3 regions of the Pseudomonas sp. 1176_21 genome follow, and region 1 is predicted to be linked to each of the others. Evidence: riboswitches for the same ligand, from Rfam matches in the RefSeq annotation. Region 1 holds a riboswitch; each other region holds the start of a gene.
The links. Region 1 has a riboswitch for cobalamin ahead of cobO (cob(I)yrinic acid a,c-diamide adenosyltransferase). Riboswitches for the same ligand answer to the same signal wherever they lie in the genome.
Positions count from the first base shown of each region.

Region 1 (5,640 bases):
CCAGCAGCTCGGGGGCCACCTCGCCGCCGCTGAAATGGCGCATGTCGCGACGTTCGCCGATGGCGCGGTAGACCGCCGCGCGCTCGGCGTCGTTGAAGGCCTGGTCGCTCATGGTGCCAGCAGCGCCGCCAGCGCAGACGGGTTGGACGGGAAGTAGAAATGCACATACGAGGCCGTCAGCCGGCCGCAACGGTACACCGCCTCGGCGCCGCGCCCGCCGTTGGGGCTTTGCCCGCGGGCGATGGGTTCGAGCGCGGTGCTGGTCAGCGAATGGTGATAGGTATGCCCGCGCAGGGTGCCCTCGGGCAGCTCTACCGCTTGCAGGGCCAGGGCCGCCAGGCGCTTCTGCATCACCGCCTCGCCCGGCAGCAGGCCGGCCAGTTCGGCCCGTTCGCCGGCCACATCGGTCAGTGCATCGAGCAGGTAGAGCATGCCGCCGCATTCGGCCAGCAAGGGCTTGCCGGCCTGGTGATGGGCCCGGATCGCCGCCAGCATCGGCGTGTTGGCGGCCAGCGCATGGTGGTGCAGCTCAGGGTAGCCGCCGGGCAGGTACAGGCTGTCGCAGTCTGGCAGCAGGCGGTCGTGGATCGGCGAGAAGAAGCTCAGCTGTGCGCCCATCTCGCGCAACAGGTCCAGGCTGGCGCCATAGGTGAATGCGAAGGCTTCGTCGCGCGCCACGCCGATCCGCACGCCGGCCAGCAGTGGCTCGATGCTGCGCGGCTGCGGCGCATCGAAGGCCACCGCCGGCGGCAGGGCCGACTCGCAGCTGTCGCCCAGGGCGTTGGCGGCGGCGTCCAGGCGCAGGTCCAGGTCGGTCAGTTCACTGGCCTGCACCAGGCCCAGGTGGCGGCTGGGCAGTTCGATGCCGGTTTCCCGCGACAGCCCGCCGTACCAGCGCAGGCCTTCGGTCAGGCTGCCTTCGAGCAGTTGCGCGTGACGCAGCGAGCCCACACGGTTGGCCAGCACGCCGGCAAACGGCAGGTCGGGCTGGTAGCGCGCCAGGCCCAGGGCCAGCGCGCCGAAGGTCTGGGCCATGGCCGTGCCGTCGATCACCGCCAGCACCGGCACGCCGAAATGCCGCGCCAGGTCGGCGCTGGACGGCGTACCGTCGAACAGCCCCATCACCCCTTCGATCAGGATCAGGTCGGCGTCGGCGGCGGCTTCCCACAGCAGGCGCCGGCTTTCCTCGGCGCCGACCATCCACAGGTCCAGCTGGTACACCGGGGCGCCACTGGCGCGCTCCAGAATCATCGGGTCGAGAAAGTCCGGGCCACACTTGAACACCCGGACCTTGCGCCCCTGGTTGCGGTGCAGGCGCGCCAGTGCGGCCGTCACCGTGGTCTTGCCCTGGCCAGATGCAGGTGCCGCGATCAGCACCGCCGGGCAATGACGGGTTTGCCTCATAGTTCCACGCCCTTCTGGGCACGGATGCCGGCCTGGAAGGCATGCTTGACCATGCCCATCTCGGTCACGGTGTCGGCCAGCTCGATCATCTCGGGCTTGGCGCCGCGGCCGGTGACGATCACATGCTGCATCGGTGGGCGTGCCTGCAGGTCGCCGAGCACCTGATCGAGGTCGAGGTAGCCGTGCTTGAGGGCGATGTTGAGCTCATCGAGCACTACAAAACCGATGGCCGGGTCCTGCAGCAACTGGCGCGAAACCGCCCAGGCAGCCTCGGCGGCGGCGATGTCGCGCTGGCGGTCCTGGGTTTCCCAGGTAAAGCCCTCGCCCATCACGTGGTAGCGCACCTGTTCGGGGAAGCGGCGGAAGAACAGCTCCTCGCCGGTGCTGTTGCGGCCCTTGATGAACTGCACCACGCCACATTGCATGCCGTGGCCCAGGGCCCGCGCCAGCATGCCGAAGGCCGAGCTGCTCTTGCCCTTGCCGTTGCCGCTGAGTACCAGCAGCAGGCCGCATTCGTTGGGCGAGTTGGCAATGCGTTCGTCGATTACCGCTTTTTTGCGCAGCATGCGCGCCAGATGGCGTTCGTCGCGATCGGTGGTGTCGGTCATCGGAGGCTCCGTGGGCAACTGGCGCGCACAGGGACCGGGGGGATCGAGTCGGCGCGACAGCAGGTTGGCGATGGCACACGGAAAACGCGCAGGCCCTGCCACTGGCCGGGAGAACCGCGCATCACCCTCCGTGATGCCGTTGATCTGTGACAGGCCGGTCTCCGGGCTCATGGGCGGGTCTGTTCGACCCGGATCGCGCGCCTTCCCGGGCTGTTGCACCCAGTGGCCCTGCGCGATCCCGACTCATTTACCGTTGCGGGGGCAGCGCCGGAATCGCACGTTGCACGTGCCCACCGGCTTCCCTGTTTCACCCTGCCGGCACCTTGGCCGCAGAGCACCTGAAACAAGTCGCGAAGGTTAGAGGGTTGGGCCATGAGCGTCAATCAAAGGCGCTGCGAAGCGGTCTGGATCAATGGCATTTATGTCATCTTGTGTCACACTCACTGCAGTGATATCACATAGCCATTATCCGCACCTCTCCGATCCACAATAACAATGGAGCACGGCATGCAAGGTCTGATCATCAACAACCCGCGTCTGGAGTTCCTGCGCCCCGCCCTGGAACGTTGGGCCGAGTGCCTGGAGCGCTACAACCAGACCCTGGGCGACAGCGACGCCCCCTACTGGCAAGGCGTGCAAAGCAACCTTGGCGTGCTGGGCGCGGCGGCCTGGCAGGCGGAGCTGGTGACCTTGCAGGGTGCGCAGACCAAGAAGCAGCGCGACGAAGGCGAGCGTGCGGCGCACTGCGACCTGGTGATCGCCAGCAAGGAAGAGACCGCCTACCTGCAAGCCACCCAGCGCTGGCCACGGGTCGGCAAGCTCGACCTCACCGATGCCCTGCAGGAGAGCGTCGCCCAGGCTCGCCTGGTGGGCTATGCCAGCCAGCTCAAGGTTGCCGCGCTGTTCGTCAGCCCGTACAAGGCCGGGCAACACGCCAGCCCCGAAGAGCTTCAGGACCTGGTCGACGACCTGCAAAAGCACAATGCATGCGCCATCGCCTGGGTGTTCCCCTATGGCTACCGCAAGCTGCACGACGACGTGGGTCGCTACCACCCCGGCATCGCGCTGCTGCTCAAGCAGGCCTGAGCCCCTGTCGAGGGAACCTCGTCGACGTGCCCGCCTCTACCTTACTGGGCACGGCCAACTTCGCGAGGGACACCGATCATGGGCAACATGCGCATTGCTGTACTGCTGGCACTCACCACCGGGCTGGTGGCCTGCGGCGAGAACGCCCGCCTGGACGTCACCGATGGCACCGGCCCGTCGCCGCGCCTGCCCGAACCGAACAAGACCCTGATCCCCACGGTAAACATCGCGCCGGCCATCGGCTGGCCAGAGGGCGGCAAACCCAAGGCTGCGGCAGGCACCCAGGTGGTGGCCTTCGCCGACAAGCTCGACCACCCGCGCTGGCTGTACGTGCTGCCCAACGGCGACGTGCTGGTGGCCGAGACCAACGCGCCACCCAAGCCCGATGACGGCAAGGGCATCAAGGGCTGGGTGATGGGCAAGGTGATGGGCCGCGCCGGTGCCGGAGTGCCCAGCCCCAACCGCATCACCCTGCTGCGTGACAGCGACAAGGACGGCGTGGCCGACACCCGCACCACCTTCATCGAGGGGCTGAACTCGCCGTTCGGCATGGCCCTGGTGGGCAACGACTTCTATGTGGCCGACACCGATCGGCTGTTGCGCTTCACCTACGAGCCAGGCGCCACCCGCCTGCAGGGCAGCGGCACCAAGGTGGTCGACCTGCCGGGCGGCACGCTCAACCACCACTGGACCAAGAACGTGATCGCCAGCCCCGACGGCAAGAAGCTGTACGTGACCGTGGGCTCCAACAGCAACGTGGCCGAGAACGGCATGGAGCAGGAGAAAGGCCGCGCCGCGATCTGGGAGGTCGACCCGGCCACCGGCAGCCAGCGCCTGTTCGCCACCGGCCTGCGCAACCCCAACGGCCTGGCCTGGGAACCCCATAGCCAGCAGCTGTGGACGGCGGTGAACGAACGTGACGAGATCGGCAGCGACCTGGTGCCGGACTACATCACGTCGGTGAAGGACGGCGCCTTCTATGGCTGGCCCTACAGCTATTACGGGCAGCATGTGGATGAACGCGTACAACCGCAGGATGCAAAGCTGGTGGCCAGCGCGATTGCGCCGGACTATGCGGTGGGGCCGCACACCGCCTCGCTGGGGCTGGCGTTTACCGTGCCGAACGCCTTGCCGGCGCCATTCGACCAGGGCGCGTTCATCGGCCAGCACGGCTCATGGAACCGCAAGCCGCACAGTGGCTACAAGGTGATCTTCGTGCCGTTCAGCACGGCAGGCAAACCGTCGGGCAAGCCCATTGATCTGCTGACCGGGTTTCTCGACGAGGACGGCAAGGCCATGGGGCGCCCAGTCGGTGTGGTGAACGATCAGCGTGGCGGGGTGCTGGTGGCCGACGATGTGGGCAATGTGATCTGGCGGGTAAGCAAGGCGCAGTAGCACTGCGCTGACGTGTTCGCCGGCAAGGTCGGCTCCTGCTGGAGCCGGCTTTGCAGGCCACGCTGTCAGGGATTGCGCGCCAGGTGCGCCGGCTGCAGCACGCGCTTGGCGTTGAGGTAGGTCTTCTGCCAGTAGCTGTTGGACAGGTAGTCCAGGCGCACCGTACCGCCCGTTGACGGTGCATGCACGAAACGCCCCTCGCCCACGTAGATACCGGCATGGCTTACCTGGGTGCCGCCATTGGTGGCGAAGAACACCAGGTCGCCCGACTGCAACGCACCCTTGTCGATGTCCGGGGCACGAATGCCGATCATCTCGCGGGTTGAGCGCGGCAGGGCGATACCCGCCGCGTCCCGGTACACGTAGCCAATCAGCCCGCTGCAATCGAACCCCGAGTCCGGGGTATTGCCGCCCCAGCGGTAAGGCGTGCCCACCAGGCCCAGGGCCCGGAACAGCACATCCTCGGCCACTGGCGAGAAATACACCTGGGGCGCCATCACCTTCGGCTCGACCACCTGAGGTTTCTGCGGGGCATGGCTGGAGCAGGCACCCAGCAGGGCCGCCAGGGAAAGTACAGCAACGCGCGCGAGTATCGACATAGTCAGAACATCCTGTCTGAAGCCGCCCGACCCCAAGTCGGAAATAGGTGAGAAATTAGATTAGACGTTTTCTGTAAACACGCACGGCGGCGAGCTTTTCAGCTACGCCGCCGTGCGGGACATCACGCGCAGACTCAGTTACGCGACAGGGTAGTCGGTGCCATGGCCAGCGCGCGCTTGGCTTCGATGAAGGTCTTGCTCCAGTAGCGGTCACCGAGATTGTCGATGCGCACGCCACCGCTGCGGCGGCTGCTGGAGTGGATGAACTGATCGTCGCCCAGATAGATGCCGGCGTGGCTGACGCGGCCGCGACCATTGGTGCTGAAGAACAGCAGGTCGCCTGGCTTGAGCTTGTTGCGCGCAACCAGCGGGGCTTTCACGTTGATCATTTCGCGGGTGGAGCGCGGCAGGTTCATGCCGGCCTCTTCGCGGAACAGGTAGCCGATGAAGCCGCTGCAGTCGAAGCCGGATTTCTCCGAGGTGCCGCCGAAACGGTAGCGGGTACCGATCAGGGACATGCCACGTTCGAGAATGTTGTCGGCCAGGGC
Region 1 covers NZ_VXCV01000003.1:497,928-503,567, reverse strand. Annotated here, with positions in the region: gene bluB (5,6-dimethylbenzimidazole synthase) at 1-112, opposite strand, end outside; gene FW760_RS10465 (cobyrinate a,c-diamide synthase) at 109-1,404, opposite strand; gene cobO (cob(I)yrinic acid a,c-diamide adenosyltransferase) at 1,401-2,012, opposite strand; cobalamin riboswitch at 2,148-2,369, opposite strand; gene FW760_RS10455 (hypothetical protein) at 2,520-3,098, shown strand; gene FW760_RS10450 (PQQ-dependent sugar dehydrogenase) at 3,177-4,493, shown strand; gene FW760_RS10445 (C40 family peptidase) at 4,559-5,092, opposite strand; gene FW760_RS10440 (C40 family peptidase) at 5,227-5,640, opposite strand, start outside.

Region 2 (5,640 bases), on a different contig from region 1:
GGCCCTGGGTGAAGCCCGACTGCAACGTGCCCATCAGGCCATAGGCCCATTCCTCGGCATAACCGTTGCGCTCGGCACGGGGCTTGTAGGCATTGCGTGCGCCGCTGTTGCGCGCGCCGTGGCGGTATTCGCGGTTGTCGTACACGCTGCGGTTGAGCAGGCTCCAGGTGCTGTCTTCGACCAGGCCGTTGGCCTGCTCCTGGGCCGATTCGGCCAGCACCAGGGGCGCCGGCCCGGCCAATGCCAGCAGCAGGGCCGAACGGGTGCGCAGTGCGATCATTGTGCGGCCTCGCGTTGCAGCAGGGCGGCAAGACGATCTGCTGCACGCCTGGGCAAGGTGCTCGGCAGGCTCGGTGGCGTGGCGGCGGGCTCACCGACTTGGATCAGCATCACCATGCCCATCGACAGGTGCGGGATGCACTGGATGCCGTACAGGCCCGGCACGTTGAAGGTGTGCTCGATTTGCTGGTTGATCCTGCCCTTGAACGCCTCGGCGCCTTCGGGCAGCAGGCCGGGCAGCGAGGCGGCATTGTGCCCGCTCTGGGTGGCGATGAACTTCACCGAATCGCCGGGGGCGATGCGCAGGTAGTCCGGCTCGTACACCATGCTGCCGGTCGCACCACGGTTGAGCATTTTCACTTCGTGCACCTCGGCCGATACCGAAGGGGCGAGCAGGGCGCTGGCGAGCAGCAGGGGCAAGGCGGCAAGGCGCATGGGCGGGCTATCCATTTCAGGTCAAGAGGAACGAACGCGCAGGATCTGCGCGCCGTCGAAGGGGTCGGTCAGGTAGTGCGCCTGCACCCCGAAGGTGGCCTGCAGGCGTTGCGAGGTCAGCACCTGCAACGGCGGGCCGACATCCACCAGGCGCCCGCGCTCGAGCACGGCCAGGCGATCGCAGGTGAGGGCCTGGTTGAGGTCGTGCAGGGCGATCAGGGTGGTCACCGGCAGCGCCTGAACCAGGCGCAGAATGCCCAGCTGGTGCTGGATGTCGAGGTGGTTGGTCGGCTCGTCGAGCAACAGCAGTTGCGGGCGTTGCGCCAGGGCCCGGGCGATGTGCACGCGCTGGCGCTCGCCACCGGAGAGGCTGCGCCAGCTGCGTGTTGCCAGGTGGGTGGCATCCACGTCGGCCAGGGCCTGCTGCACGATAGCGTGATCGTCTGCCGACCACGGGCGCAACGCCGACAACCACGGCGTGCGGCCCAGGGCCACGGCATCGAACACATTGATCGCATCGCTGGTGTCGGCCTGTTGCTCGACCACTGCCAACCGCCGCGCCACCTCGCGGCGTGGCAGCTGCCTGAGCGCGTTGCTGCCCAGCTGCACCTCGCCGCAGGTGGGCGTGCGCAGCCCGGCCAGCAGCTTGAGCAGGGTGGACTTGCCCGAGCCGTTGGGGCCGACGATACCCAGGGTCTCGCCACGGCGCACCTCAAGGTCGACCGCGTCCAGCAGCACGGCATCGCGCATCTTCAAACCCAGGCCGGTGCAGCGCAGTGCAGCTTCATCCAGCGGGTGGGTGACAGCGTTCATCGGGCGCTCCTGCGGCCAATCAGTATCAATGCGAACACCGGTGCGCCGACCAGCGCCGTGATCACCCCCACCGGAATCACCTGGCCCTTGATCAGGGTGCGCGAGAGCACGTCGGCGGCAATCAGGAACAGCGCGCCACCCAGCGCGCTGGCCGGCAGCAGGCGCGCATGGGGGGTACCGAACAGCAGCCGCATCGCATGCGGAATCACCAGCCCGACAAAGCCGATGGCGCCGACGATCGACACCATCACTGCCGTCACCAGCGCCGCGCAGCTGATCAGCAGCACCTGCACGCGGCGTACCGGGATGCCCAGCGAGGCAGCCGAGTCGCTGCCGAAGGTGAAGGCGTCCAGCGCCCGCCGATGCCACACGCACACCGCAAGGCCGGCCAGCGCCACCGGCACCGCCAGCCACACCGACGGCCAGCGCACGCCACTGAGGTTGCCCAGCAGCCAGAACAGGATGCCGCGCGCCTGCTCGGCACTGGCCGACCGGGTGATCAGAAAGGCGGTGAGCGCGTTGAACAGCTGCGAGCCGGCGATCCCGGCGAGGATGATCTGCCCCGTGCTGTTGGACGGCCCGCTGGCACGGGCCAGCAGCGCCACCAGCGCGAAGGCCGCGATGGCCCCGACGAAGGCGCCCAGCGACAGCGTGATCGCCCCCGCGCCCAGCCCCAGCAGCGCCACCAGCACCGCGCCGGTGGAGGCGCCGGCCGAGATGCCGAGCAGGTACGGGTCGGCCAGCGGGTTGCGCAGCAGCGACTGCAGTACCACCCCGCAGGTGGCCAACCCCGCGCCGCAGGCGGCGGCCACCAGCGCACGGGTCAGGCGATAGTTCCACACGATGCCTTCATCGATCGGGTCCAGCAGGTGCCCGGCGGCCCATAGCTTGTTGGCCAGCACCTGCAGCACCACCGAGGGGGCGATCGGCGTTTCGCCAATCGCCACCCCTGCCAGTATCGCCAGCAGCAGGGCCAGCCACGCGAGCAGGCCGCGCACAACGCTGCCTGTCATGGCGCCAGGTCGAAGCCGTTGATGGCCGAGGCCAGGGTCTCCATGCCGCTGAACAGGCGCGTGCTGGCCTGCATGGCGTGCGCATCGAGAATCACGATGCGGTTGTGTCTGACCGCGTCCATGTTGCGCGTGACCGGGTCGCTGCGCAGGAATTCGAGTTTCTTCTGGTAGTCATCGGCCGGGAAGCGACGACGGTCCATGCGCGCGATCACCAGGAAGGTGGGGTTGGCCTTGGCGATGGTTTCCCAGCCCACGGTCGGCCATTCCTCATCGGACTGCACCACGTTGCGCACGCCCAGGGTCTGCAGCATGTAGTCGGGGATACCCTTGCGCCCGGCCACGTACGGGTCGATGTCCAGGTCTGCGCTGGAGAACCAGAACAGGGCGCTGGTGTCCTTCAGATCCTTGCCTTTCACGGTGGCGGCAGCCTTGGCCAGGCGTGCCTTGAGCTCGCTGTTCAACCGCTCGCCACGCGCCTGCACGTCGAAGATCTCGGCCAGCTGGCTGATGCTGTTGTAGATGCTGTCGATGCGAAACGGCTCCAGGCGGGTGCCGTCGGCGCCGACCAGGTTGTCCTTGCCCTCGCAGTCGGACGGCATCAGGTAGGTGGGGATGTTCAGCTCATGGAACTGCTCGCGGGTGCCGACCACGCCCTGCGGGCCGACCATCCACTCCAGCTGCACCGCCACCAGTTGCGGGCGCTTGCCGATCACCGCCTCGAAGCTGGGGTCGTTGTCGGCCAGGCGCTCGACCTTGTCGTTCTGCACCTTGTACTGCGCCAGCACATCGTTGAACCACAGCGAGGTGCCGACCAGCCTGTCGCCCAGGCCCAGTGCGTAGAACATCTCGGTGCCGGCCTGGCCGATGGTCACGGCGCTGTCGGGCGCGTGCTGGAAGGTCAGCGGCATGCCGCAGTTCTGCAGCGTGAGCGGGTAGTGGGTCGGGGCGGCCTGGGCCAGGGTCGACAGACCCAGGCCCGCGAGCAGGGTGACAAGGCGGGGCAACTGCATGATGCGATCTCCATTCGAACCGTACACGGGCAGGGGTGTACAACCTGGAAACACATCGACAGGCGCTGCCGCGCGGGCAGGGCAAGGCCGTTCGGCGCGCGGGGCGCTCGCGGCACAGATGTACTCCCCGGACACCCCGCCGGTTAGTGATTGTTGCTGTGCCGGCAGGTCTCCTGACTGGTGCGTCGTCACCTGGCTCCGGCCTTCCCGGGGGTCACCCAGTGGCATTTCAGGAGCAGGCTCGGCACTTACAGTTGCGGGGGCAGTTCCGTTTGACGCCATGCAGTGGCGTCTCGGATTCCCTATTGATTCCGTGTGGAAACCGGCGGGCGGCATGGTAGTCGATCACGCCGCCCGCAGGGAAACAAAACCCCGCCAGCCTCAGAGGTACTTGAGCCAGGCAATGTCGCGACGGCGGGCCTTGAACGCGGCAAACCAGCGCACCGGCGGGAACAGCGCCACGGCCAGCAGCACGGCGGTCAGCCACACCGCCCAGATACCATCGAAGCCGAAGTAATTGCCCTGGTTCAGGCCCAGCAGTGCAACGCAGGCCAGGTACGCCACTTTCAGCACATACAGGTGCAGCAGGTAGAAGAACATCGGTGCGGCGCCGAACACCGCCAGGGTGCTGATCCACCGGCGCTGCCCGGCGCGCTCCAGGCCCAGCAGCAACAGCAGGCCAGCCCCCAGGGTCAGGGCCAGGAACAGCAGCGAGGGCGGGTACTTGGTGATGTTGAAGAAGCTCATCAGGGTGTGCGCGGTATCGGCCTGAACCGTCCATGGCGCCTCGCCGTAGCCGTTGAGCAGGCGCAGGGCGACAAAGCCGATCAGGGTTGCCAGGCCTGCCAGCAGCAGACGGCGCTGGCGCGTGGTGGCCGGCATCGAGTGGGCGAACCAGGGGCCCAGGCCGTAGCCCAGCGCGATCACGCCGACCCACGGCAGCACCGGGTACGAGGTACGCAGGCGCAGGCTGTCGGAGAACTCGAGCCAGCCGCGGTCATGCAGGATCGCCCACGGCACGTGCAGCGCAGAGCCCTGCGCAAAGTGCAGGCCGTCGAGCAGGTTGTGACCGGCCACGATCGCGGCGCCCAGCACCAGCAACAGCGGGCGCGGCAACCACACCAGGGCCGCCAGGGCGATCATGCTGATGCCGATGGCCCAGATCACCTGCAGGTAGATCACGCTGGGTGGCAGCTGGAAGGTCCAGGCGATGTTCACCAGGGTGAACTCCAGCACCACCAGAAACAGCCCGCGCTTGAACAGAAAGGCCGACACATCGCCCCGGCCCTGGTGCTTCTGGCCATACAGCCAGGCCGACAGCCCGGTCAGCAGCACGAACACCGGGGCGCACAGGTGGGCCAGCGTACGGCTGACGAACAGCGCAGGTTCGGTGCTGTCGATGGCCATCGGATCGCTGACCTGGCGGTGCAGGAAGAAAGTTTCGCGCACGTGGTCCAGCAGCATGAACAGGATCACCAGGCCCCTGAGGGCATCGATGGACAGCAGGCGTTGGCTCGGTTTGCTGGCGGCGGGGAGGGCAGTAGCGCTAGTCATTGAAAGGTCGCAGGCAGAGGGGGCGAATTGAATGGTTACTGTATAACATTTCTATTCGCTCGGTAAATCTTCCTTACAATCTTGACTGCCATGCTGCGACATCAGACCGCACCCATCTGGCGCTGCGCGCTGGAACCCGTCGACCCTGCGTGACAAAATGCCGCCTCGCAAAACCCTTGCACAAGGCTCCCGCTCTCGGGGCCGGCACCTTCCCAAAAGGATGGTTACATGAACGATTTACTGACCCGGCGCACGGTGATCGCCGGGCTCGGCCTGCTCGGCCTCGGTGCCCTGGCAGGTTGCAACAACTCCGGCGCGCTGGACTTCAAATACGGCAAGGACCTGAGCAACAAGATCCTCGGCCGCACCTTCAAGCTCAAGGACCCGCAAGGCAACGTGATGACCCTGTCGAGCTTCCAGGGCTCGATGCCGATGGTGTTCTTCGGCTTCACCCAATGCCCGGCGGTGTGCCCCACCACCCTGGCCCGCGCGGTGCAGATCAAGAAGCTGATGGGCCGCGACGCCGATTTCCTGCA
Region 2 covers NZ_VXCV01000006.1:42,152-47,791, reverse strand. Annotated here, with positions in the region: gene FW760_RS15605 (OprD family porin) at 1-280, opposite strand, end outside; gene FW760_RS15600 (pseudoazurin) at 277-714, opposite strand; partial or broken gene FW760_RS15595 (ABC transporter ATP-binding protein) at 988-1,464, opposite strand; gene FW760_RS15590 (FecCD family ABC transporter permease) at 1,524-2,540, opposite strand; gene FW760_RS15585 (ABC transporter substrate-binding protein) at 2,537-3,550, opposite strand; cobalamin riboswitch at 3,697-3,891, opposite strand; gene FW760_RS15580 (DUF1624 domain-containing protein) at 3,932-5,104, opposite strand; gene FW760_RS15575 (SCO family protein) at 5,333-5,640, shown strand, end outside.
Region 2: linked by a shared signal. The riboswitch ahead of FW760_RS15585 (ABC transporter substrate-binding protein) and the one ahead of cobO (cob(I)yrinic acid a,c-diamide adenosyltransferase) in region 1 are both predicted to bind cobalamin.

Region 3 (5,640 bases), on a different contig from region 1:
GATCGGCGTCACGGGCTGGCCGGGCTGCCACAGGGCACGCCAGCTGTCCACGCTCGCCTGGGGGTGTTGCGGGTGATAGACACTGGTGCGCGGCAACTGCTGCGGCTCGTCCCAACGGTAGTCGCGGCCCAGCCATTGGCTGGCCAGGCACTGGAACAGGTTCAGCGCATTGGCCTTGCCGCCCTGGCGCAGGTAGTGCCACAGCCGTTCGGCCTGGGCAGGGGGCACCGTGCTCAGGCTGGTCAGCTCAGGGTCCGGGCGGTCGTCGCCCGGCACCAGGATCAGTTGCACGCCCCGCCCCGCCAGCGCCACCAGTTGCTCCACGCCATAGCGCCAGTAACCGATGCCGCCGTGCAGCGACACCAGGATGACCTTGGCATGGCGCAGCACTTCGTCCACATACAGGTCGACCGAAGCATGGTTCTGCACCTGCATCGGGTTGGCCAGGCGCAGGCTGGGGTAGTCGTCCGGCAACTGCTGGGCGGTTTCGGCCAGCAGTGCCAGGTGCGAATCACCGCTGCAGAGAATCACCAGGTCGGCGGGGGTCTGGCCGAGGTCGGCGATGCTGTCGTCCGGCACAAAGCCGCCGGGCTGGGTCCGCAGCAGGTGCATGGGTCAGGCGCCCAGTGCGGCGCGCAGGCTGGCTTCGAGTTGCACGGCGTCTAGGTCCTGGCCGATCAGCACCAGGCGCGTGGTACGTGGCTCGTCGCTGCGCCAGGCGCGGTCGAAGTGCTTGTCGAAGCGCGTACCCACGCCCTGCACCAGCAGACGCATCGGCTTGCCCGGAATGGCCGCGAAGCCCTTCACGCGCAGGATGCCGTGCTGCACCACCAGTTGGGTCAGGGCATCGAGCAGCAGGCTTTCGTCGGCCTGGGGCAACTCGATGGAGATGGAGTCGAAGGCATCATGGTCGTGATCGTCGTGGTCGTCATCGCCGTCATGGTGCGAATCGTGGTGGGTACGACGCGCGTCGATGTGCTGCTCGGACTCGGCGCCCAGGCCCAGCAATACGTCCAACGGCAGGCGGCCGCTGCTGGCCTCCACCACCTTGACCGCAGGCGGCAGTTCCTCGGCCACCTCGGCGCGCACCCTGGCCAGGTCGTCGGCAGCGATCAGGTCAGCCTTGTTCAGCACCACCAGGTCGGCGCTGGCCAACTGGTCGGCAAACAGTTCGTGCAGTGGGGACTCGTGGTCCAGGTTCGGGTCGAGCTTGCGCTGGGCGTCCACCTGGTCGGGGTAGGCAGCGAAGGTGCCGGCGGCCACGGCCGGGCTGTCGACCACGGTGATCACCGCATCCACCGTGCAGGCGTTGCGGATTTCCGGCCACTGGAAGGCTTGCACCAGTGGCTTGGGCAGTGCCAAGCCGCTGGTTTCGATGAGGATATGGTCCAGGTCGCCACGGCGCGCCACCAGCTCGCGCATCACCGGGAAGAACTCTTCCTGAACGGTGCAGCACAGGCAGCCGTTGGCCAGCTCGTAGACGCGCCCGCTGGCTTCTTCCTCGGTGCAGCCGATGCTGCACTGCTTGAGGATCTCGCCATCGATGCCCAGCTCGCCGAACTCGTTGACGATCACCGCGATGCGGCGGCCCTGGGCGTTGTCGAGCATGTGCCGCAGCAAGGTGGTCTTGCCCGAGCCGAGGAAGCCGGTAACGATGGTGACGGGGAGTTTGGCCAGTGTTTTCATGGGGGTGCCCTTGGCAGGATGGCGGGCATGCAGGACGAGAGCCGCAGGAGCCTTGCTGCCTGAGCGCATTCGCCACCGGATCACCCCGCCCGGTTGAAAGTCGGAAACTGTTCGAGGCAGGTCTCCTGGCTCGCGCTGTGCCGGCACGCCTGCCGGCAGCATCGACGCCTTCCCGCCCGGGGCAGTGGCACGGCCGATGCCGTTCAACGCTTACAGTTGCGGGGGCAGCCACGGCTTGAACCGTATTCCCGTCTTAGCTGCAGCCAGGGCCGCAGAACCTCGAAGCGGCTAGGCTACGCAGTGGTCCGGGGCAGGTCAACCGCTGTATTGACGGATGCCGGCGCGCGTGATTTGCTAGCCGCATTCGTTCGGGTGCCTTTTTACAAGGTGAAACGGGAAACCGGTGCGTCAGCCGCTTCTGCAAAGAAGCAGCGACAAATCCGGTGCTGCCCCCGCAACGGTAAGCGAGGAAAGCGTCTTTACCACTGTGCCAGCTGTGCGGCATGGGAAGGTGACGCCCTCAGGCTGAGCATGCTGCCAGCCCTCGCAAGCCCGGAGACCGGCCCGATACAGTCATGACAAACCCGCGGTGGGCGGGCGCTGTTGAACCCCTGGGCGAGCCTCGCGCAGGGGTTGGCCGCGCTTGCCTGTTGCCGATAGCCCCGACGACACGACAACACCAAAAAGGAACGCGCCATGCCCATCAGTACCGCCAGCCAGCCCCTCGTCACCCCCACTACCCTCAGCCAGCGCCTGGCCGTCGCCATCGGTGCATCGCTGCTGGGCCTTTGCCTGGTCTACTTCGCCGGCTTCTCGCACATCGAGGCGGTGCACAACGCTGCCCACGATACCCGCCACAGCGCCGCGTTCCCTTGCCACTGAGACCTGCCCCGATGATCAAGCGCATTGCCCGCACCGCAGGCTTTACCGGCCTGCTCGCCGCCCTGCTGCTGACCCTGCTGCAAAGCTTCTGGGTCGCACCGCTGATTCTGCAGGCCGAAACCTACGAGAACCCGGCACCGGCCGCCCAAACCCATGAGCATGCCGACGCCGCGGGTGAAGGCCACCACCACGATGCCGAGGCCTGGTCGCCTGAAGACGGCTGGCAGCGCGTGCTGTCGACCACCGGTGGCAACCTGGTGGTGGCCGTCGGCTTTGCCCTGATCCTGGCTGCGCTGTACACCCTGCGTGCGCCGGGCCGTACCGCCACCGGCGCAGCCTGGGGGCTTGCCGGGTTCGCGGTATTCTGCCTGGCGCCCACCCTCGGGCTGCCGCCAGAGCTGCCGGGCACTGCCGCCGCCGACCTGGCGCAGCGTCAACTGTGGTGGGTGGGCGCCGCGGCTGCCACCGCTGCCGGCCTGGCCCTGATCGTGTTTGCGCACAACTGGCTGCTCAAGGCGCTGGGTGTGGCATTGCTGGTTGTTCCGCACGTGATCGGTGCGCCGCAGCCGGAGGTGCACGAGAGCCTGGCGCCGCAAGCACTGGAGGCGCAGTTCAAGGTGGCGTCACTGTTGACCAATGCCGCGTTCTGGCTGGCCCTGGGCCTGCTCAGTGCCTGGCTGTACCGTCGCCAGCCAGCCTGATGCAGTTGTATGCCGGGCTGGGCTGTCGTCGCGGCTGCCCGGCCCGCGAACTGGCCGCCCTGCTCCAGCAGACCCTGTTCGCCCATCACCTGCCCGCCTCTGCCCTCGCCGGGCTGGCCAGCATCGACCTCAAGGCCGGCGAACCCGGCCTGCATGAACTGGCAAGGCAACTGGGGTTGCCGCTGGTGTTCTTTTCGGCCGCGCAACTGGCCCCCTTCGAAAGCCGCCTGAGCCACCGTTCGCCCACGGCGTTCGCCCTCAGCGGCTGCCATGGGGTGGCCGAAAGCGCCGCGCTGGCCCTGGCCGAGCAACGCGGCGGCGCCAATGCCGCACTGCGCCTGCCACGCACCGTGCAAGGCGCCGCCACCCTGGCATTGGCCTGGGCCCCGCCGTTTGACGGATAATGCCGCGCAATCTTTCCAAGGATTCATCATGACCGTCTATTTCATCGGTGCCGGCCCGGGCGACCCCGAGCTGATCACCGTCAAGGGCCAGCGCCTGATCCACAGCTGCCCGGTGATCATCTATGCCGGCTCGCTGGTGCCCGCCGCCGTGCTCGAAGGCCACCGCGCCGAAACCGTGATCAACAGCGCCGAACTGCACCTGGGGCAGATCATCGAGCTGATGCGCACGGCCCACGCCAACGGCCAGGATGTGGCCCGCGTACACAGCGGCGACCCTGGGCTGTACGGTGCGATCGGCGAACAGATCCGCCACCTGCGTGAACTGGGTATCCCGTTCCAGATCATCCCCGGCGTGACCGCCGTGGCTGCCAGTGCCGCCCTGCTCGAATGCGAGCTGACCCTGCCGGACATCGCCCAGAGCGTGATCCTGACGCGCTACGGCGATACCTCGCCGATGCCGCCGGGCGAATCGCTGGGGAGCCTGGCCAGCCACCAGGCAACCCTGGCCATTCACCTGGGGGTCAAGCACCTGGCCAGAATCGTCGAGGAACTGCGCCCGCATTACGGCAGCGACTGCCCGATCGCCGTGGTGCACCGCGCCACCTGGCCAGATCAGGACTGGGTGCTGGGCAGCCTGGACGACATCGTGCAACGGGTGCAGGCCAAGGGCTTTCGACGCACCGCACTGATCCTGGTGGGCCGGGTATTGGGCAGCGATACCTTCAGCGAGTCGGCGCTCTACCGCGCCGGGCATGCGCACCTGTACCGACCTTGACGGCCATTGACGGCGGCCCTCCCGGCCCGATGCCCGGCGCGTTCCCATGGGCGCGCCTGCCGATTCAACCGCCTCTGCTAGCGATAACCGGCCCAGACGATAGGAAATCGGCTACAGAACTTTCGAGCGCCTTGTAAGAAAAATCCTCTAATCGAACTGATTTCTTCCTCACTTCTATACTGGACGTACTCCTGCTGAGCGTTTCCACGTATCTTGGCCGCCTTGCCAGAGCCTGGGCAGGCGTCGCCCCGAACGGTTCGGGGCCTGGATCACCTCTCTGACAAGGAGTTGCGCGATGCCCAAAGTCTTGATCGTTGATGACCACACCACCATCCTCTTCGCCATCCGCACCCTGCTGGAGCGCGATGGCTACAACATCGTCGGTGAAGCCCGAGACGGCGCCAGTGCCGTCGAACTGGCGCGCAAGCTGCAGCCTGACGTGGTGATCCTCGATCTGGGGCTGCCACGCCTGGATGGCCTGAGCGTGCTGGAGCGGCTCAGCCAGTTGACCAACCCGCCACGCATCCTGGTACTGACCGGCCGCCCACCCCGGCTGTTCGCCCGCCGTTGCATCGAGTCCGGTGCCTCGGCATTCGTGCGCAAGGACGAAGACCTCGATATCCTGAGCGCCGCCCTCAAGGCCGTGCTCAACGGCTACTCCTACCTGCCCGATGCGTCACGCTTCAATGACCGGTCAAGCTCGGAACTCCAGCGCCTGGACAAGCTGTCCAACCGTGAGTTCGAGGTGCTGCGCCAGTTGGCCAAGGGCGCCAGCAATGGCGAAATCGCTACAGCGATGATCCTCAGCGCCAAGACCATCAGCACCTACAAGACCCGCATCATGGAAAAGCTCGGGGTGGTATCGCTGGTTGAGTTGATCGATGTGGCCAACCGCAACGCACTGACCTGAGCCGCCCATGACCAAGCGTTGCCTGCCTGCCCTGCTGCTCGCCTGCCTGGTGCAGTGGCTGGCGATAAGCGCCATGGCACAGGAGCCGGGGGTTGCCCGCCAACTGCTCGGGCGCTCGGTCAGCAGCAGTGCGCCACCCTCGCTGACCCTCGCCGAACGTCGGTGGCTCAAGCACAAGCAGGTGCTGCGCCTGGGCACCTCGGCGCCGGACTACCCGCCCTTCGACATCAATGTGAGCCAGCACGACTATGAAGGGGTCAGCGCCGACTTCGCCGGCCTGAT
Region 3 covers NZ_VXCV01000001.1:915,720-921,359, forward strand. Annotated here, with positions in the region: gene cobN (cobaltochelatase subunit CobN) at 1-612, opposite strand, end outside; gene cobW (cobalamin biosynthesis protein CobW) at 616-1,686, opposite strand; cobalamin riboswitch at 1,785-1,983, opposite strand; cobalamin riboswitch at 2,040-2,268, shown strand; gene FW760_RS04370 (CbtB domain-containing protein) at 2,383-2,568, shown strand; gene FW760_RS04375 (CbtA family protein) at 2,580-3,269, shown strand; gene FW760_RS04380 (cobalamin biosynthesis protein) at 3,269-3,673, shown strand; gene cobM (precorrin-4 C(11)-methyltransferase) at 3,702-4,448, shown strand; gene FW760_RS04390 (response regulator transcription factor) at 4,744-5,358, shown strand; gene FW760_RS04395 (transporter substrate-binding domain-containing protein) at 5,366-5,640, shown strand, end outside.
Region 3: linked by a shared signal. The riboswitch ahead of cobW (cobalamin biosynthesis protein CobW) and the one ahead of cobO (cob(I)yrinic acid a,c-diamide adenosyltransferase) in region 1 are both predicted to bind cobalamin.